One region of the Burkholderia sp. AU33423 genome, then DNA from elsewhere that is predicted to be linked to it. Evidence: predicted binding sites of a transcription regulator. Region 1 holds the regulator's gene; each other region holds the start of a gene.
The links. Region 1 encodes FNR, which switches genes on or off when oxygen is low (the NO sensors DNR and NnrR bind a similar motif). Its sites were predicted from a motif close to TTGATNNNNATCAA; they were not measured.
Positions count from the first base shown of each region.

Region 2: CFB50_RS24880 (TraR/DksA family transcriptional regulator) is a predicted target of FNR. The motif match lies at 2,627-2,640, and genes of this name have one in related genera.
Region 3: CFB50_RS37405 (universal stress protein) is a predicted target of FNR. The motif match lies at 2,232-2,245, and genes of this name have one in related genera.

Region 1 is NZ_NKFH01000006.1:78,071-84,569, forward strand. It holds gene CFB50_RS18145 (helix-turn-helix domain-containing protein) at 1-906, shown strand, start outside; partial or broken gene CFB50_RS18150 (GMC family oxidoreductase) at 989-1,552, opposite strand; gene CFB50_RS18155 (aldo/keto reductase) at 1,591-2,538, opposite strand; gene CFB50_RS18165 (LysE/ArgO family amino acid transporter) at 2,923-3,543, opposite strand; gene CFB50_RS18170 (LysR family transcriptional regulator ArgP) at 3,654-4,547, shown strand; gene fnr (fumarate/nitrate reduction transcriptional regulator Fnr) at 4,601-5,347, opposite strand; gene CFB50_RS18180 (universal stress protein) at 5,450-5,917, opposite strand; gene CFB50_RS18185 (DUF3005 domain-containing protein) at 6,494-6,499, opposite strand, start outside.
Region 2 is NZ_NKFH01000007.1:1,401,327-1,407,825, forward strand. It holds gene CFB50_RS24870 (undecaprenyl-phosphate glucose phosphotransferase) at 1-1,169, shown strand, start outside; gene CFB50_RS24875 (glycosyltransferase family 4 protein) at 1,323-2,495, shown strand; gene CFB50_RS24880 (TraR/DksA family transcriptional regulator) at 2,808-3,200, shown strand; gene polX (DNA polymerase/3'-5' exonuclease PolX) at 3,356-5,125, shown strand; gene ald (alanine dehydrogenase) at 5,180-6,295, opposite strand.
Region 3 is NZ_NKFH01000010.1:478,028-484,526, reverse strand. It holds gene CFB50_RS37415 (tetratricopeptide repeat protein) at 179-1,363, shown strand; gene CFB50_RS37410 (DUF2964 family protein) at 1,467-1,658, opposite strand; gene CFB50_RS37405 (universal stress protein) at 1,672-2,151, opposite strand; gene CFB50_RS37400 (2-keto-4-pentenoate hydratase) at 2,447-3,208, shown strand; gene CFB50_RS37395 (3-deoxy-D-arabino-heptulosonate 7-phosphate synthase) at 3,525-4,937, shown strand; gene CFB50_RS37390 (hypothetical protein) at 5,124-6,499, shown strand, end outside.

The sequences.
Region 1 (6,499 bases):
TGGGATGCGTTCAATGCGGCGACGCTGGTCGGGCTGCGCTGCTCGTCGCTGTCGCCGGCCGGGCTTGAGGTCGAGAAGACCGATATCGCACTGCCGGGCCTCGGCATCGCGGACATCAGCGGCCAGGATCACGTGATCGAGCGCAGCCCCGCGCTGGTGCGCCAGTTGCCGAAGGAGTCGTTGTTCGCGTGCCAGATCCTGAGCGGGCGTGCGTATTTCATCCAGCGGGATCGTTGCCTGCTCGCGGACGCCGGCGATGTCGTCGTCTACGACACGCGCGTCCCTTATCTGTTCGGATTCCTGACGCCGATGCGGCAGCTGCTGATCGATATTCCGATCACGACGTTCGACGACCGGCTCGATGCGGAACTGGCGGCGCTGCCGCTGCGGATCGCGCCGAAACCCGGCGCGGGCGCGATGCTCGGCACGACCTTGCGCGCGAGCGTCGTGCGCTTCATGAAGGATCCGGTCGAGCGTGACGCTGCGCGGTTCGCCGAACACACGCGCACGCTAATCGCCGAACTCATCGATGCGGAGGTGAACGGTGCAGGCGCGTCGCGTGCGTCGCTGTCGTATCTGCTGACCGCGAAGCAGTACGTCGCGACGCATCTCGGCGACCCGGAGCTCGGGCCCCAGGCCGTCGCCGACGCGGTCGGGCTGTCGCTGCGGCATCTGAGCCGGCTCTTTGCGGCCGAAGGCGAGTCGATCACGCAGCACATCTGGTCGGAGCGGCTGTCGCATGCGCATCGCGAGCTGACCGATGCGCGGCTGCGCAAGACGAGCGTCGGCGAAATCGCGTTTCGCTGGGGCTTTTCGAGCCAGGCGCACTTCAGCCGTGCGATTCGAGATCGCTATGGCGCGTCGCCGATGGCGCTGCGCGACGCGGCGCGGGCGGACAGGGGCTGATTCCGGCAGTTGATGTGGCGGCGCGTGTCTCACGCGCCGTTTTTTATTGTCGTGAACGAAAGCGCCTGCGTGCGGCGTTGCGTTATTCCGTCAGCATGAACTCCGCACAGCGCTCCGCGATCATGATCGTCGGCGCGTTCGTGTTGCCGGACACAATGCGCGGCATCACCGATGCATCGCAGATCCGCAATCCGTCGACACCTTGCACCGCGAGTCGCGGCGTGACGACCGCCTGCTCGTCGTTGCCCATGCGGCAGGTGCCGGCCGGGTGATAGACGGTTTTCGCGCGGTGCCGCACGTAGTCGGCGAGTGCCGTATCGGTCAACGTCTCGGCTTCGCGTACGATGCGCGCGAGCGACGGCGCGCGGATGATCTGCCGCGCGAGCGCGACGCCGCGCACGAGGCCGTCGACATCGGCCGGGTCGGACAGCGCGCCGCTGTCGAACAGCATCGGCGCGGCCGGATCGTTGCCGCGCAGTCGCACCGAGCCGCGCGAGCGCGGCCTGAGCAGGCACGGGTTGATCGACAGGCCATGGCCGGGCAGCGGTTCGCGATCGACGTCGCCGACGAGCGTCGGCAGCACGTGGAACTGAATGTCCGGGCGGCCGCTGCCGGTGGTGTCGACGAACGCGCCGGATTCGACGACGACGTGCGATCCGATCGACCGGCCTGCTACCAGCGACTTCAGCCCGCGCTGGCTTCGTCGATCCGGCGAATGTCATCCTGATCGAGCTGAACCCGGATCGCTTCGCCGAGCGATGCCAGCTGCGCCAGCGACGTCGCGCTCGCGATCGGTGCGGTGATCGTCGGCCGCGCGATCTGCCACGCGAGTGCGATCGCGGCCGGCTGCGTGCCGTGCTTCTCGGCCACCGCATCGAGCGTGGCGAGAATGCGCAGCCCGCGTTCATTGAGATACCCGGCGACGCGATCGCCGCGCACACTCTTCTTCAGGTCGGCCTCGCTGCGGTACTTGCCCGACAGGAAGCCGCTCGCGAGCGCGTAGTAGTTGACGACACCGAGCTTCAGGTCGCGCACGACCGGTTCGAGATCGCGCTCGTAGTCGGCGCGGTCGAGCAGGTTGTATTCGGGCTGGATGACCTGGTACGCGGGCAGGCCGTCGCGCTGGCTGATGTCGGCGGCTTCGCGCAGGCGTGCGCCGCTGTAGTTCGATGCGCCGATGATGCGCACCTTGCCCGCGTCGATCAGCGTTTGATAGGCGCCGAGCGTTTCTTCGAGCGGGGCCGTATCGGCGAGGTCGCGATGCGAGAAATACAGGTCGATGTAGTCGGTCTGGAGGCGGCGCAGCGAATCGTCGGCGGCTTTCAGGATGTTGTCGCGGGTCAGCCCCGCGCGCGCGCCCAGCAGCCCGACCTTGGTCGCGATCACGACCCGCTCGCGTTTGCCGGTACGCTTGAGCCATTTGCCGATGATCGTTTCGGATTCACCGCCGCTGTTGCCGGGAACCCAGGCCGAATAGACGTCGGCCGTGTCGATGAAGTTGATGCCGGTGTCGGCGAGCGCGTCGAGCAGCGCAAACGACGTGTTCTCGTCGACGGTCCAGCCGAAGACGTTGCCGCCGAACGCTAGCGGCGAAACCTGGATGTTCGACGTGCCGAGGGTGCGTAGTGCCATGTTCTGCTCCGATATCTGCGGGGTGACGGAATGGAACTTCGGGATGGGCCGCAACGATCACGGCGAGACGACGGGGTACGCGGTGCGGTCACGCCGTTGTCGCGGGACGCCGGACATTCTCGCCGATCGCTCCGATTCGTGCAGGCGGCGCGCCGTCGCGATGGCAGGCGATTTGACGCAGTTGACGGACACCCCGTCCGTTGCGTGAGCGCTTCGCGTGGCTGCGTTCGATCAGGAACCGATTTTTGTTGCGGCTGGCGTGGCGGGGCGCGGAACCGCGCGTGGGCGGGAGCGGGTGGAAGGGCGGGAAGGGATGCTCCAGCGTGGCGCCGGAGCGGGCGGGACGACGGGCGGCGAGCGGCCGCCCGTGCGACGGTGAACCGGTCAGCGCAACTGCACCGCCGCGAGAAACAGCACCATGCTGCCGATCGCGCCATCCAGCACGCGCCACGCCATGGCCTTGCGGAACCACGGTGCCAGCAGTCGCGCACCGTAGCCGAGCCCGAGGAACCACACGACGCTGACCGACATCGCGCCGATCGCGAACGCGAGCCGCGCGCCTTCCGGCTCGCGTGCGCCGGCCGTGCCGATCAGCAGGAACGTGTCGAGATACACGTGCGGGTTGAGCCACGTGAACGCGAGCGTCATCAGCACGATCGCGAGGCCGCTCTGCGGCGGCGGCGCGACCGCGTCGCCGCGCACGTCGAGCGTTTCGTGGCCCGGCTTGAACGCGCGGCGCAGCGCGTTGATGCCGAACCACGCGAGATACGCGAGGCCGAGGTACAGCACCGCGTGGACGAAGGTCGGATAGCGTTCGACGAGCACCGATGCGCCGCCCACGCCCGCGCCGATCAGGATCATGTCGGACAGTGCGCACAGCAGCACGATCTTGCCGACGTGTGAGCGCATGATGCCCTGCCGCAGCACGAATGCGTTCTGCGCGCCGATGGTGACGATGAGCGATCCGCAGAGTACGGCGCCGTGGGAAAAAGCGAGCCAGTTCATGGTGGGTGACAACAGTGGAAGCAGTGGACGGATGAATCGGGTAGCGCTAGTCTGCGGTCAGCTTGAAAATAAGAGAAGCTAAATCACCTAATGCGGATTAAGGAAATCTAATGCTCGACTACGCGTTGCTCGATGCCCTCGCGGCCGTGATCCGGCACGGCTCGTTCGAGCGGGCGGCCAAGGAACTGAACGTCACGGCGTCGGCCGTGTCGCAGCGCGTGAAACTGCTGGAGGAGCGGGTCGGCAGCGTGCTCGTCAAGCGCGGGCAGCCATGCGTTGCGACGACGTCGGGGGCGCTGCTGTGCCGGCACACCGAGCGCGTGCAACTGCTCGAGGCCGAACTGGGGGGCCGGATGCCGGCGTTGCCGGGCCAGATCGCGAGCGCGTGGCCGACGTTGCGCGTGGCCGTCAACGACGACAGCGTCGCGACGTGGTTCATCGACGCGGTCGGGCCGTTCTGCACGGAGCGCGAGACGTTGCTCGACCTCGTGATCGACGACCAGGATTACACCGCGTCGCGCATTCGCGACGGCAGCGTGCAGGGCGCGGTGACCGCGCAGGCGGAGCCGATCCAGGGGTGCCGGTCGGAGCGGCTCGGGCGCATCCGCTATCGCGCGGTGTGCTCGCCGGCTTTTTACGAACGCTACTTCGACGCGGGCATTACGCGCGATGCGCTGCGCCGCGCACCGTGCGTGATGTTCAATCCGAAGGACGGGCTGCAGGCGCGTTTCATCCGGCGCGTGACGCGTGCGGATCTCGATCCGCCGCAGCACTGGATACCGCACGTCGCGGGCTACCTGCGTGCGTGCGAAACGGGCTTGGGATGGGGGATGTGTCCGGACCGGATGGTCGACCGCCAGCTGGTGGCGGGTGAACTGGTCGACATGTCGCGCGGGCGAACGATCGACATCGACCTTTACTGGCAGAGCTGGCGTTTGTCGATCGGCTGGCTCGACGATTTCAGCGCGGCGCTGAAGGCGCGCGCCGCGCTGTTTCTCGATTGACTGATCGCGTGACGCAGGCGGCGCGCGAGAGGGGCGCGCCGTGCGGCATCACATCAGACGTGATGCAAACCGTCGAAATCGACGATCTGGACGTGGCGGCCCTGCATTTCGATCAGGCCGCGCTTCTGGAATTTCGACAGCGTGCGGCTGACCGTTTCGAGCGTCATGCCGAGGTAGCTGCCGATGTCTTCGCGCGTCATCCGCAGGTTGAATTCCGACGGCGAGTAACCGCGCTTCAGGTAGCGCGACGAGACGTCGAGCAGGAATGCGGCGACACGTTCTTCGGCATTCAGCGAACCGAGCAGCATCGTTTGCGACGTTTCGCGCACGATCTGTTCGCTCATCAGCTTGTGCATGCGCAGCTGCATCGAACCGGCTTCGGAGCAGAGCGTCTTGAGCGCGCTGTATGGAATCACGCAGACCGAGCTGTCTTCCAGCGCGACCGCGGTGCGCGGATGCGTGTCGTCGCAGATGCCGTCGAGGCCGAGCGCTTCGCCGGCGAGATGCAGGCCGGTGACCTGCTCGCGGCCGTCGTGGCGCGTCGCGATGGTTTTCAATGAACCCGAGCGCACGGCGTACAGGTTGTCGAATGCGTCGCCTTCGCGGAACAGCGCTTCGCCGCGCTTGACGGGGCGCGCCGCGCAGATGACCGACTCGAGGCGACTGAGCGCCTCGGGCGCCAGGCCCTGCGGCATGCACAGGTGCCGCATTGCGCACGACGAGCAGTGCGCGGCCTGGCGAGGAGCCCAGCTACCGGCATGAGGCGTGGCGGCGGGACGTGTGGCGACGGGCGTCAGCATGATCGTTTACTCCGGCGTTGAATCGACGGAATCATTGTCCCACCGCAACTTGGCGCTGTCGGGTGACAAAACGTCGCGACGCGCGCGCATGCCGAACGCTGCTCACGCGGCCGGTTCGTCGACGTTGGCGGCCGCCGGAATCAGCAGCACGGGCAGCGTCGCGTGGCGCACGCATTGCTCGGCGATGCTGCCGAGCACGAGACGGCGGAACCCGCGGCGGCCGTGCGTGCCGAGCACGATGAGATCGGCACCGAACGCTTTCGCGCCGTCGAGGATCAGTGACGACACGTCGTTGAGCGACGTCGCTTCGCCCAGCTTCGTCTCGCCTTTCACGCCCGCTGCCTGCATCAGCGCGGTGAAATCCTTCGCGAGTGCGTTGCCCTGCGCGACGAGCTGATCGCGCAGCACGGATGGATCGTAGCCGGGCACGTTGTAGTAGATCGCGGCGTTCTCGACGACGTAGAACGGTTGCAGCTCGGCACCGTGCGATTTCGCGAGCGCCAGTGCGGCATCGAACGCATGGCGGGACGTGTCGCTGCCGTCGACGGCAACCAGAATACGCTTGTACATAGTGTCTCCGAGTGGCGGGTTGAAACGAAGTCGGCCGGATGGCCGATCGGGCTGGGCAATGCGCAGGCTGCGAGGCAGAGTAAACCAATGACCGGGACTTTGCAGTGAGGTGCCGGTCGTGCCGCGCGGCGGCGCCGCTTCCGTTTCCGCGGCGCACTGCCATGCATCTGGCGCATGCTGCGACGCGCGACGCGCGACGCGTGTCGTGCGACGTGGTGGTCGCTGTCGTCTGCATCGTCGACGGGAAGGCATGCGCGCGCATCGGCGTCGCGCGTGGCGCACGCACACGCGCACGCCGATCGCATCGACACGGCACGACGGTCACGCGGATGCATTGCCCGCATCGCCATTCAATCGCAACCGCGGCGTTTCGACATGACCTCGATCAACGCATGTGCGTCAGCGCAATTCACGGCGTGCATGGCACTGCCGGTGCCGCTGCGTGGAATCGTTCGTTCGTGCATCGTGCGGTTGCCGGTGCAGGATCGGCACACGATCGCGTATGCCGATCCCCGGCCATCGGCTGCCGGCCGATACCGGTGCGCAATCGAACGATCGATTCAAACGCCGCGCCGGCTATCT
Region 2 (6,499 bases), on a different contig from region 1:
AGACGATGGTGGTGCTCGTCTGCGCGAGCGTGCTGACGGTGACTGCCGCGATGTGGATCATGAACCGCGGCGGCACGATCACGACGCACTGGATCGTGCGCACGGTGCTGGCCGGCGACGCCGCATTGCTGCTCGGCCGTGCCGCGCTGCTGGCGCTCGCGCTGACGCGTGACGACCCGCGCGCGCGGCAGCGCCGCGTCGCGGTGGTCGGCGCAACGGCGTACGGGCGGGTCGCGGTCGAGCGGATGCAGCTTGCGCCGCAGGGGCCTTTCGTGGCGGCGTGCGTATTCGACGACGACGCGCAGGCTGCGTCCGGCGGCATCGGCGGCGTGCCGGTGATCGACGACTGGAACGCGTTGCGCGACCTGATTCGCGGCGGCGAGATCGACGAGGTATGGCTCACGCTGCCGATGTCGCACGAGTGGCGGATCCAGCGCATCGTCCGCGAGTTGCGCGACGAGTTCGTGGAGCTGCGGCTGTTGCCCGACGTGCGGCAGATGGCGGTGGTCGATCGCTCGGCGACCGACGTGCTCGGCATGCCGGCCATCAACCTCGCGACCACGCCGCGCTCGGCGCCGGAGCTGTGGGCGAAGTTCGCGTTCGACCGGCTGTTCGCATTCGGCGTGCTGATTCCGTTGCTGCCGCTGCTGTCGATGCTGGCGATCGCGGTCAAGCTGTCGTCGCCGGGGCCCGTGCTGTTCAGGCAGCGCCGCAAGGGTGTCGACGGCCGGGAGTTCGACATTCTCAAGTTCCGGACGATGCGCGTGCATCGCGACCAACCGGGCGTCGTGCGACAGGCGTCGCGCAACGATTCGCGGATCACACGCGTCGGCGCGTTCCTGCGGCGGACGTCGCTCGACGAACTGCCGCAGTTCTTCAACGTGCTGTTCGGGCAGATGTCGGTCGTCGGCCCACGCCCCCACGCGATCGAACACGACGACTTCTACCGGCAACTGATCGACTGCTACATGTACCGCTACCGCGTGCGGCCCGGCATCACCGGATGGGCGCAGGTGAACGGCTATCGCGGCGAGACGCGCAAGGTCGAGGCGATGGAAGCGCGTGTGAAGTTCGATCTGTTCTACATGCAGAACTGGAGCTTCTGGTTCGACATGAAGATCATCCTGTTGACGATCGTTCGGGGATTCATCGGACGCAATGCATTCTAAGGATGTCAAATCATCCGGAAAGCGGCGCGTTGTGCGATCGAACGTACCGACCGGAGTGCAGGTGACGGACACACTGACGGCACAGCAGCATCCCGCGCAACGGGGTGTCCGGCGGCGCAACGGCGCGCCGCAGCCATCGGAATGGTCACGATCATGTCAACGTCGATTCGAGAGCGAAGCGCATCGGTATTGCAGGAAGCGCGCGCGGAGCGGGGCGCCGGCACGGCCGCGTATGCCGCGCGGCCGCGCCGGCTCGCAATCAACGGAAAATTCACCGCGCAGCGCATGACGGGCGTTCAGCGCGTGGCATACGAACTGACGGCGGAGCTCGCGCGGATCGCAAGCGCCGACGATGCCCCGTCGCTCGTCGTGCCGTCCGATCACGATCCGGCGGCCATGCCGGCCGGCGCGCGATCGCTGACGTCCGGGCGCCGGCACGGCACGCTGTGGGAACAATGGACGCTGCCGCGCACGACGCGCGGCCGGACCTTGCTGAGCCTTTGCAACATTGGCCCGCTGGTCAAGCGCGATCAGCTGCTGATGATTCATGACGCGGCGATTTTCGATCTGCCGGCCGGCTATTCGATGGCGTTCCGCCTCTGGTACCGCTTCGCATTCTCGATCATGAAGCGACGTGCGCGCCATATCGTGACGGTCTCGCATTTTTCGCGGGCGCGGCTGGCCGCGCGGCTTGGCGTGCCGCCGGCGCGCCTGTCGGTCGTGCCGGGGGCGGTCGATCATATCGACCGCATCGATGCCGATTCCGGCGTGCTGTCGCGCCTGAATCTCGAGACGGACCGCTACGTGTTGTTTGTCGGGTCGCTTGCGCCCGGCAAGAATCTCGTGCGCGCACTGGCTGCGGTGGCGCTGATGCGCGAGTCGCACCCGACGTTGCGCTTCGTGATCGCGGGGGGCGCCAATGCGAAGGTCTTCGGCGCACGCGCGGCGGGCCTGCGCGAAGACGATCCGTACGTCACATGGGCCGGTTACGTGACCGACGGCGAGCTGAAGGCGCTGTACGAGCATGCAGGCTGCTTCGTGTTTCCGTCGCTTTACGAAGGATTCGGGTTGCCGCCGCTCGAGGCGATGCGATGTGGCTGCCCGGTCATCGTGTCGCACGAAGGGGCGCTTCCCGAAGTCTGCGGCGGTGCAGCGTTGTTCTGCGATGCGTATTCACCACCGGATATCGCCGCGGCGATCGCCCGCGTCATGGACGATCCCGAACTGCGGGCACGGCTGCGCACGCTGGGCCGCGAGCACGCGCATCGGTACAGCTGGCAGCGCTCGGCGCGCACGTTGATCGACATCGTCCGTGCCGATGCTTGACGTGCGATGACGCAACGTTGCAGACGGGTCGGGCGACGCCGGCGGCGTCTGCGATAACCGCATTCGACGATGTCGCGATTTACCGTCCGTCCCCAGTTCCGGCGCGCATCGGGCGAGCGCTGCAGCGCACGCTGATTCCGGTCAACACACGCGTGTTCAATGGGTTTATCCTGCGTCGAATGCGTCCGGCACTGCGTGTCGCCGGGCGCCCATCCGGACACGGTGGCAGGCGGTGACGCCGGCCCGCCGCGCACCGGCGCGACACCGCGCGCCGCAATGCTCCGCGCGGAACCCGGAACAGGAGAGACGGCCATGGCGCTCGACCCACAACAACGGCAGACGCTGAAACAGCGGCTCAACGAGAGCGAGCAGACGTTGCGTGCGGAGATCCGCAGCAGCGAAGACCAGCGCGCGTCGGAGTCCTACGCAGACCTCGCCGGCGCGGCGCCGGACGAGGGTGACGAGGCCAATGCGGATCTGTTCGTCGACGTCGATCATGCGTTGATCGGCATGAAACTGACCGAGCTGCGCGCGATCGGCCGTGCCCAGCAGCGGATGCGCGACGGCAGCTACGGCGAGTGCATCGACTGCGACGGCTCGGTCGGCTACGAGCGCCTGCTGGCGCGCCCGGCCGCCGAACGCTGCACGCATTGCCAGTCGATCTACGAGCGGCAATACGCCACGACGCCGCGCGCCTCCCTCTGACGCTGACGTCGTCGCCATCGCGGCGCGGCACGTGCGGCGCGGCCGGCGTACGATGATGAACGGGCGCCCGGCGGCGTCAGCATGCGGCGCCGGGCGGGCAGACGCCGTCGCGCATGCGCGCGGCGTCATCCACGTGGAAGGGAGTCACGCCGATCATGCCGATCCACAATGCCGGATGCGCGGCCGTGTTCGCCGAGATTGCCGACATGCTCGAGATCCAGGGCGCCAATCCGTTCCGGGTGCGTGCCTATCGCAACGCAGCACGGACGATTGCCGACTACGGGCGCGATATCCCGACGATGATCGCGAACGGCGACGATCTCGGGAAGATTCCGTCGATCGGGCCCGATCTCGCGTCGAAGCTGCGCGAGATCGCCGCGACCGGTACCTGCGAACTACAGCAAACGCTGCGCCACGCGCTGCCGGGCGCGATCGTCGAGCTGCTCGACGTGCCGGGGCTCGGCGCGAAGCGTGTGAAGGCGCTCCATGACGCACTGCACGTCGATTCGCTCGAGCAGCTTCGCGCGGAAGCGAAGAGCGGGCACGTGCGCGAGCTGCCGGGCTTCGGCCCGAAAACCGAAGCGCATCTGCTCGAAGCGATCGACGACCGGCTGAAGCGCGAACCCCAACGTTTCCTGCTGCCGGATGCGGCGCACTCGCTGCTGCCGCTGCTCGACCGCCTGCGCGCGATCGCGGGCGTCGGCAAGGTCGTGGCGGCCGGTAGTTTCCGCCGCCGGCGCGAGACGGTCGGCGATCTCGACATCCTCGTCACCGCACGTGATCCGGTGGCCGTCGCCGAAGCGTTCGTCGGCTATGGCGAGGTTGCGCGCGTGCTCGCGCACGGCAAGACGAAGTCGAGCGTCGTGCTCGCCAGCGGGTTGCAGGTCGACCTGCGCGTCGTCGATGCCGATGCGTTCGGCGCGGCGCTCGTCTACTTCACGGGATCGAAGGCGCACAACATCGCGTTGCGCAGGATCGCGCAGGCCGGCGGGCTGAAGATCAACGAATACGGCGTGTTTCGCGGCGACGAACGGATTGCCGGCGCGACCGAGGCGTCGGTCTATGCGGCGATCGGGTTGCACGACGTGCCGCCCGAGTTGCGCGAGGATCGCGGCGAGATCGACGCCGCGCGGGTGGGCGAGCTGCCGGCACTGGTCGAGCGCAAGCACGTGCACGGTGATCTGCATGCGCATACCGACGCGTCGGCCGGCCGCGACAGCCTGCGTGCGATGGCCGATGCGGCACGCGCATGCGGGTTCGCGTACCTGGCCATCACCGACCGGGCACCGGATGCCGGCGGCAGCCGCAGCGACTTCGACTGGCTTGCCCGGCAGCTCGACGAGATCGATCGCCTCAACGCGTCGTTCGACGGTTTCGTGCTGCTCAAGGGCGTGGAGGCGAGCATTCGCGAGGACGGCAGCCTCGATGTGCCCGATGCGATGCTCGGCCGGCTCGATCTCGTGGTCGGTGCGGTACGCGACGGCTTCGCACTGTCGCGCGACGCGCAGACCGCGCGCATGCTGCGCGCGATGGATCATCCGCATTTCACGATTCTCGCGCACCCGACGGGCCGCGTGCTCGGCGAGCGCGATGCATGCGAACTCGACGTGCCGCGCGTGATCGCGCACGCCGCGGCGCGCGGCTGCTTTGTCGAACTCGATGCGCAGCCGCGGCGGCTCGACCTGCCGGACGTCTGGTGCCGCGAGGCCGCGAAGGCCGGCGTGCCGGTGGCGATCGGCTCGGATGCGTGCAGTGCGGACGAACTCGACAATCTCGCGTACGGCGTCGATCAGGCGCGACGTGGCTGGCTCACGCGGTCCGACGTGCTGAACACGCGCACGCTCGCGCAATTGAGGCCGCTGCTTGCACGCACGATGGGAGCGGGCGGCGCGTCGAAGCGCAGCGGCGGCGCGAAGGGCGCGTGAACGCAGCCGGCGGCGCGTGCCGTCGGCGGCTGGCCGATCATGAATGCGGTCACGTCATACCAGTACGCCGGTCGCCGGCACATAGGGCAGGCCGAGCGCCAGCGCGACGGCTTCGTACGTGATGTGTCCTTCGCACACGTTCAGGCCCGCGCGCAGATGCGGATCGTCGGTCATCGCCTGCTTCCAGCCCTTGTCGGCGAGCGCGAGCGCATGGGTGAGCGTCGCGTTGTTCAGCGCGAAGGTCGACGTGCGTGCGACTGCGCCGGGCATGTTCGCGACGCAGTAGTGCACGACGCCGTCGACGACGAAGGTCGGGTCCGCGTGCGTTGTCGCATGCGAGGTCTCGAAGCATCCGCCCTGGTCGATCGCGACGTCGACGACGACCGCTCCCGTGCGCATCGTCGCGATCATGTTGCGCGTGACAAGCCGCGGCGCCGACGCGCCCGGCACGAGCACGGCGCCGATCACGACGTCGGCATCGCGCACGGCTTCGTCGATCGTGTGTGCATTCGAGCAGACGGTCGCGATCCGGTTGGCGAAGACGAGGTCGAGCTGGCGCAGCCGGTTCACGTTGGTATCGAGCACGGTGACGCGTGCGCCGAGGCCGACCGCCATCTGCAGGGCGCCGGTGCCCACCACGCCCGCGCCGAGCACGACGACATGCGCGGCCGGCACGCCGGGCACCCCGGCCATCAGCAGGCCACGCCCGCCGCGCGGGCTTTCGAGGTGGGTCGCCGCGACCTGGATCGACATGCGCCCGGCCACCTCGCTCATCGGCGCGAGCAGCGGCAGGCCGCCGCCCGGGCCCGTCACGGTTTCATAGGCGATGCAGACGGCGCCGGACTTCACGAGCGCGGCCGCCTGGTCGGGATCGGGTGCGAGATGCAGGTACGTGTAGAGAATCTGGCCGCGTCGCAGCATCGCGCATTCCGCCGGCTGGGGCTCCTTGACCTTGATGATCATGTCGGCGCGCGCGAAGACTTCGTCGGCGCCGTCGCAGAGCGATGCGCCCGCGGCCGTGTAGTCGTTGTCGAGCAGGCCGATCGCCGTGCCCGCGCCGCGCTGCACCAATACGCGATGGCCGTGCCGCGTCAGTTCACGCGCGCCGGCCGGCGTGAGGCCCACGCGATATTCGTGGTTCTTGATCTCTTTCGGCACACCGATCAGCATGAGTCGCCTCCATGGCCTTCGTTATCGTTGTCGTGCAGGTGCGCCTCGCGGCGAACGATGCCCGTGCGGCCGATCGCGCAGCGGCGTATCGACCGCAGTACTGGAATAACAGGGTAGTAGTGCGCGGAGGGAAGTCAAGCGGCCGGGTCGCGTGCACCGGCGCGCGCACTGCATCGCAACATGCGCTGCCGCGGGTGACGGGTG
Region 3 (6,499 bases), on a different contig from region 1:
TCATCCGTCCGCCGCTTCCTCGCATCACGTTGCGCCGGGCGAGATCCGCGTTGAATTGCGCTGGACGATTCGGCCATGCGTAACGGTATCCGCAGCGGGATATCGACGGTCACACGGTTCGCTCAGTGCAATTCCGGCCGTCGGTCAATAAACCTTTACCAACAAGAACCGCAATTTCATGACATCCCGCCTTCTCGCCGCGCTCGTTGCCGCGGCCCTGAGCTGCACCGCCCTGCCCGCCGCCTACGCGCGCACCTACGTCGCGCCGACCGCGTCGCTCGGAAAAGGGCCTTACGTTCACCAGTTCGTGCTGCGCGACCCCGTCACGCACCAGCCGCTACCGAGTGCGCGCTACCGGCTGTACCTGCCCGGTCAGGTCATCGCGGGGCTGCCCGTCAAGCCGGAGCAGCGTGACAGCGTGATCTTCGGCACGACCGACGCGGCAGGGCGCACCGTCCGGGTCCGGCTGCCGAAGCTGCATCCGGAGAAGCAATGGGTGCTCAACCCAATCGTCGGCGACGGCGATCTCGGCGAATCGTTCCGGCTGGTCGAGCCGGGCGGCTCGGCACCGATCGGCCATTTCCCATACGTGCTGGACGTGGAGAACGAATACCTGGCCTGCGGCTATTCGGATGCGAACGGCTACACCTACTACGCGCAATCGCGCACGCCGCGCAACGTCAATCTTTACGCCGGCACGCTGGCCGGGGCGGCCGACACCGACTGGTGCGCGGGCCCGGGCTTGACCATCGCGAACAACGCGGACGCCCCGGGCGCGCCTGACCTCTACACGCAATACCTCGGCAGCCTGGTCGCCAACGGCGACCGGATCAGCAGCGAATTGCGGCAGCAGATCGTGGCCAAGCTGCTGTCGCTCGCGATCGCCGAACGCGACGAGGGCCGCGTGGCCGCCGCGCTCGATCTCGACAGGATTCCCGACGATCGCCGGAACGACATCGGCTACCGGCTCGCCGACGCCGGCGTCGCAGTCGAGCGCGGGCTCGCGATGATCGACGCGCATCTCGCGGAATCGCCGGACGATGCGTATGCGCTCGACAGCAAGGGCTGGGCGCTGTATCGCCTCGGCCGCAACGACGAGGCGCTCACGTGGTTCGACCGCTCGATCGCGATCTTCGCGAAGGACGGCGACACGAACAATGACGCAGGCGAAGCCCATGCGACCGGACTGACGCACAAGGGCGAAGTGCTGTGGAAACTGGGCCGCCAGGATGAAGCGCGCGAGGTGTTCGCGCAGGCGCGGAAGATTCAGCCGAAGAACGACGAGCTGGCGGAAACGTTGAAGCGGCTGGCGATACAGATCGGGCAGGACGGCACGAAGGCGCCGGGTACCGCCAGCGAGTAAGTGGAAAAGCCGCGCGGCAGCGGCTGTCGCCGGTCTTGCGGACAGCGGTTGCCGGCTGTCTCCCCCGCGGTCGGACGCAAGCAGCCGTGCGGGCCCGCCCGCCTCACGCTTCGCCTTTCGCGCCCGGGTTGAGCATCACGACGAAGCCGGCCACGCCGACGACCAGCGCGATGGCGCCGCCGCGCAGCGCCATCGCGTTGTCGAACAGCAGCCCCGACACGACGGCCATCATCCCCGCGAGCGACACGAACACGGCGATCGCCGCGACGACGATGCGGGACTGGCGGCGGATCATCGCGCGCGCCGCGTCAAGCAGCCGCGGCGGCAGCCGCTACGTCGTCATCGTCGCCGCGAATCAGCAGCACCGGGCACTTCGAGCCGCGCACGAAGCGCTCCGCGACGCTGCCGAGCAGCACGCGCCGGATCCCGCGCCGCCCGTGCGTGCCGACCACCGCGAGATCGATCCCGCCTTCCTTCACGTAACGCTGCAGACGCTCCGCGATGTCCTCGCCGATGCTTTCGGTCTCGACGAGTTCGGCCTCGCCCTTCGCGCCCGCCAGCGCGATGATCTGCTCGGCTTCGCGCAGCACCTTGCGCCCGTCGTCGCGGATTTCCTCGACCAGTGCGTGCGGATCGAAACGGCCCGCGTAAGTGAACAGCACCGACTTGTCCACCACATACACGACGCTGACGTGTGCGTCGCTTGCCAGCGCGACCTTCACTGCCTCGGCAAGCGCCTGCTTCGACGAAGCGCTGCCGTCGACGGCCACCATGATCTTCTCGTACATGCGAACCTCGCTGGGGTGAGTTGCCACGCGTCAGATCGCGCGGCCTTGTCACCATCATCGGCGGATGGCAGGTTTGAATGTTGATGGCGATCAAGGTCGACCCGACACTGTCCGTGCGGCAAAGCGCCGCGACGTGACGCCGGTCCCTCTCGCTTGCGGCAAGGTCGCAAACCTGGCTGACACAGAAGCCGAAGCAGCGCAATCGAGCGGTCATCGTGCCGAAAGCGCTATCATCGAATGTGCGACTTTCGTCCGGCCCTTATTTGCCGGCCCACTTTCAACTCGCTCAACCGACATGACAACGACTACCGAACGCGTGGACGGCGCCGCCCAGCATCTCGTCGCCGCCCGCCATGCCGGCTCGCCCGGCCCGCTGCTGCCCGATGCGCTGCGCCCCGAGAACGTCGAGACCGCCCTCGCGATCCAGCAGCGCGTGGCCGACCTGCTCGGCGAACCCGTCGGCGGCTGGAAATGCGCGCTGCCGCCGCCCGACCGCGTGATCCTCGCGCCGATCTTCGCGTCGACGATCCGCGAGGCCGACGCGCCGTACCGCGTCGTCGGCGGCCCGATCGTGCGGATCGAACCGGAAATCGCGTTCGTGCTCGATCGCGACCTGCCTGCACGCGAACAGCCGTACGACGAACAGGACGTGCGCGACGCGATCCGCGAAGTGCGCATCGTGCTCGAAGTGCTCGGCTGCCGCTATGCGGAGCCCACGCGCGCGTCGAAGTTCGAGCTGCTGGCCGACGGGCAATTCAACCAGGGGCTATGTGTCGGCCCGGTCGTGCCCGACGGGCTGAACGTGCCGCTCGAGACGCTGGCGCTGTCGTTCGAAGGCGCGCTGAACCGCACGATCGACGGCCGCCATCCGGACGGTGATCCGCTGAAGCCGCTGGTGTGGCTCGTCAATTTCCTCGCCTCGCGCGGCGACGCCGTGCGCGCCGGGCAGATCGTGACGACCGGTTCGTACGCGGGCGCGATCGACGTGCCGCTCGGCGACGCGCTGACGGTGCGCTTCGGCGAACTCGGCAGCCTGTCGGTGACGTTGACGGCGTGATGCGGTTGGTGCGCGGGAGCGGCTGCGCTGATCGCTGATCGCTGATCGCAGCATGACAGCGGAGATCGATGCGTGGCGTGTTTCGTGACCGTTGTCAGGTGCGTGGCTGCCCGCGCTGCCGCGAAGGCAGCGTCATCGCAGCCACGCCCGCGACCACGCATCCGAGTCCCACCCATGCTGATGCCGACGCCGATCGGCACGCGCAGATACGCCTGCGCCGTCGTGCCGACCGACCCGGCGTGATAACGTTGCACATCATCGCGCCCGCCACGCCCTCACCCCGGGCACGCGCATCGCCTTCAAGCCGATACCGACCATGTCGCTGACACCGCTTCCCGCCCTGCTCGACGAAACCCTGCGCACCGTCGCGCGCCGCTACCGGCTGCCGCCGCTCGACAGCGCTTCGTCGCCGTCCGACGCCGCGAACCCGGCCGCCACGCTCGCGAGCGTGATCGAGGAAGCACGCCGGATGCGAAGCGACGGGCAGGCCCCCGACGCGGCACTGCGGCAGCGCTTCATCGACGCCCTCGCGCAGATGATCCGCGATGCGATGGATACGCACGCCGGCGATCCCGCCTTTCAGGCCGCGGTGCTGCGGCACGATGCGCCGAGCGTGCGCGAATACGCGTCGTTGTCCGCGCATGCCGAGCAGGACCGTCGCGCGCTGCACTCGGCCGTCAACGCGATCGCGCACCCGGCCAAGCTCGAGCGCAGCGCCCGCCCATGGCAACGCGACGGGCTCGCGCGGCTGCATGCGGCCGCCACCGCCGCGTCGTGGGCCGATCTGCACGACACGCTGCGGCACCTGCTCGCGCTGCCGGACATGGCGACCGACACCGCGTTCGAGCAGGACATCATCAAGCTGAAAGACAGCCCCGCGCTCGAACGCATGCTGCGCGTCGACGCACTGGCAGCGGACGAGCACGTGCGTCGCTACCGGGCGCTCTGGGTGCGCCAGGGCCCGCTCGAAGGCAGCACCGTCGCCGTCGCGCAGGGCGTCGCGTCGCAGCAGCGCGGCGCAGCCGTCGAAGCGCTGGCCGCGCAGGCGCTCGACGCGCTGGCGCGCCGGCTCGACGCCGTCGACGCACGCCGCACGTACCGGGTGGTGACGTCGATGCGCGTGCCGTCATCGATTCCGGGCCGCCACGATCGCGCGAAAACCGAATGGGACGCGATCCTGCTCGAACGCACGCGCGGCGATGACCCGGCGCCCGCGTGGAACGTGCGCTTCCTCGTCGAAGCGAAAGCGTCCGCGGATGCCGCGACGACCGACCTGCCGCGGCTGCTGCGCGGCCTGAACCTGCTCGCTCAGGCCGACCCGGACACGCTCTATGCGTTCGATACGCACCAGGGCACGGTGCGCGTGCACGGCGCATCGCTGCGGGCGCTGACGACCGACGAAGCGACGCTGCCACGGGAAGTGCTCTATTGCTGCGATGCGTCCGCCGACACGACGCCGCGCCTGCTGGGCGCCGCCAGCCGGATGCAGCTGCTGTCGGCGCAGGCGAGCCTCGAATACGCGAGCGCGCTCGCGCAGCGGCCGGATGCCGATCCGGGCGGCCTGGGTGTCGTCTGGCACGCGCTGCTGACGCTGCCGCAATGGCATGCCGTGCTGCACCAGTACCCGTCGTTGCGGCAGGTCCGCGAGCTGATGGTGGCGATCGACGACTTGCGGGCCGCGATCGACGATGTGGCCGACGACGGCGTCGCCAGCAGCGTGTACGCGTGATGCGGGAGCCGGATCGGACCGACCATCGATACGACTAGCCGTCCGGCGCACACCGGTTGCCGATGCGCCCGGCCGCCGCCCGCACCGGCGAAATTCGTGCATCCAGTGCGGTACGATACGCGCCGGGGCGAAACGCCTCACCTGAGAGACCCGGCCGCTGCGGCCCCACACCCGGCACAAGAAAAAATGCCTAAAAGCCCATTGCTGCATCGAAACCTGTTCGCCGCGCTGGCGGCCAGCCTGTTCTGGATTCCGGCGGCCCATGCCAGCTCGGACGATAGCTGCGAAGCGCCGGTCACGCTCCGGCAGAATGCGTACTTCTGCGGCAACCTGCCGATACTGAGCCCCGCCAACGACACGCGCATCAACGCGATGCTGATGATGGTCGACAGCGCCAAGGTCGCGCAGGCGTTTCCCGACCCGAAGACGATCCCGGCGAAGGACCGGATCAACCAGATCATCGTGCCGTTTCCGATGGACTTTTCCGGATGGATCTATATCGGGCAGAAGACGCCCGACAAGACCGGCGGCGCGGCGGAGACCGAAACACCGTCGAACCAGTACGCCGACGGCGAAGGCAGCATCTGCCGCAGCATGACCTCGGGCGCAGACGCATTCAACGACGCACTGGGCAGTGCCGGCGGCCTCCCCGCCGACGAAGCCGCGCGCCTGCGCGCGGCGCGTGCCGACATCGCGCAGAAGACCTGTGCCGCCGGCGGCGCGAGCGCCGCCTGGACGAAACCGCCGGTCAAGTCGCCGCTCGGCCAGCAGTTCGCCGCGTACCTGGACGGTACGAACGCGTTCTACCGCGCCGACTTCCTCACCGCGACCCGGGCCTTCGCGAGCGCGTCGCACAGCGCGAACCCGTGGCTGAAGGAAACCGGGCTCTATATGGCCGGGCGCGCGCAGTTGAACGCCGCGCAGGCCAACGTGTTCGACAACGACAGCCCCACGCCGACGCGCGGCCGCGTGACGAAGGTGTCGCTCGACGCCGCGAATACGGTGTTTCGCACTTACCTGAAGGTGTACCCGCAGGGCCGCTATGCGACCTCCGCAAACGGGCTGCTGCGGCGTGTCGCGTGGCTTGGCGGCAACGTCACGCAGCAGGCCGACCTGTACGGCCACGCGCTCGCGCGCTGGTCGCCGGCGACGTCGAACGTGCCGTTAATCCAGCTCGCGAACGAACTCGACAGCAAGCTGCTGTTCGGGTCGGAATTCGACGCGAGCCAGATCCAGTCGCCGACCGTGCTCGCGACCGTCGACCTGCTGCGCATGCGCACGTCGGAAAACAGCGACTCGAGCCGCGCCAAGCCGCTGACGCTGGACGACCTGCAGGCGCAGAAGCCGCGCTTCGCGAACGCGCCCGCGCTCTACGACTACCTGCTCGCGACCTGGTACGTGCAGATCGGCCACAAGCCGGACGCCGCGCTCGCGTTGCTGCCGCAGACGCCCGCGGAGCCGCTCGACTACTTCGGCCTGAGCCAGCAGGCGCTGCGCGGGTTCGCGCTGGAGGATAGCGGCCAGTCCGACAAGGCGCGCCAGCTGTGGCGCGACCTGATCCC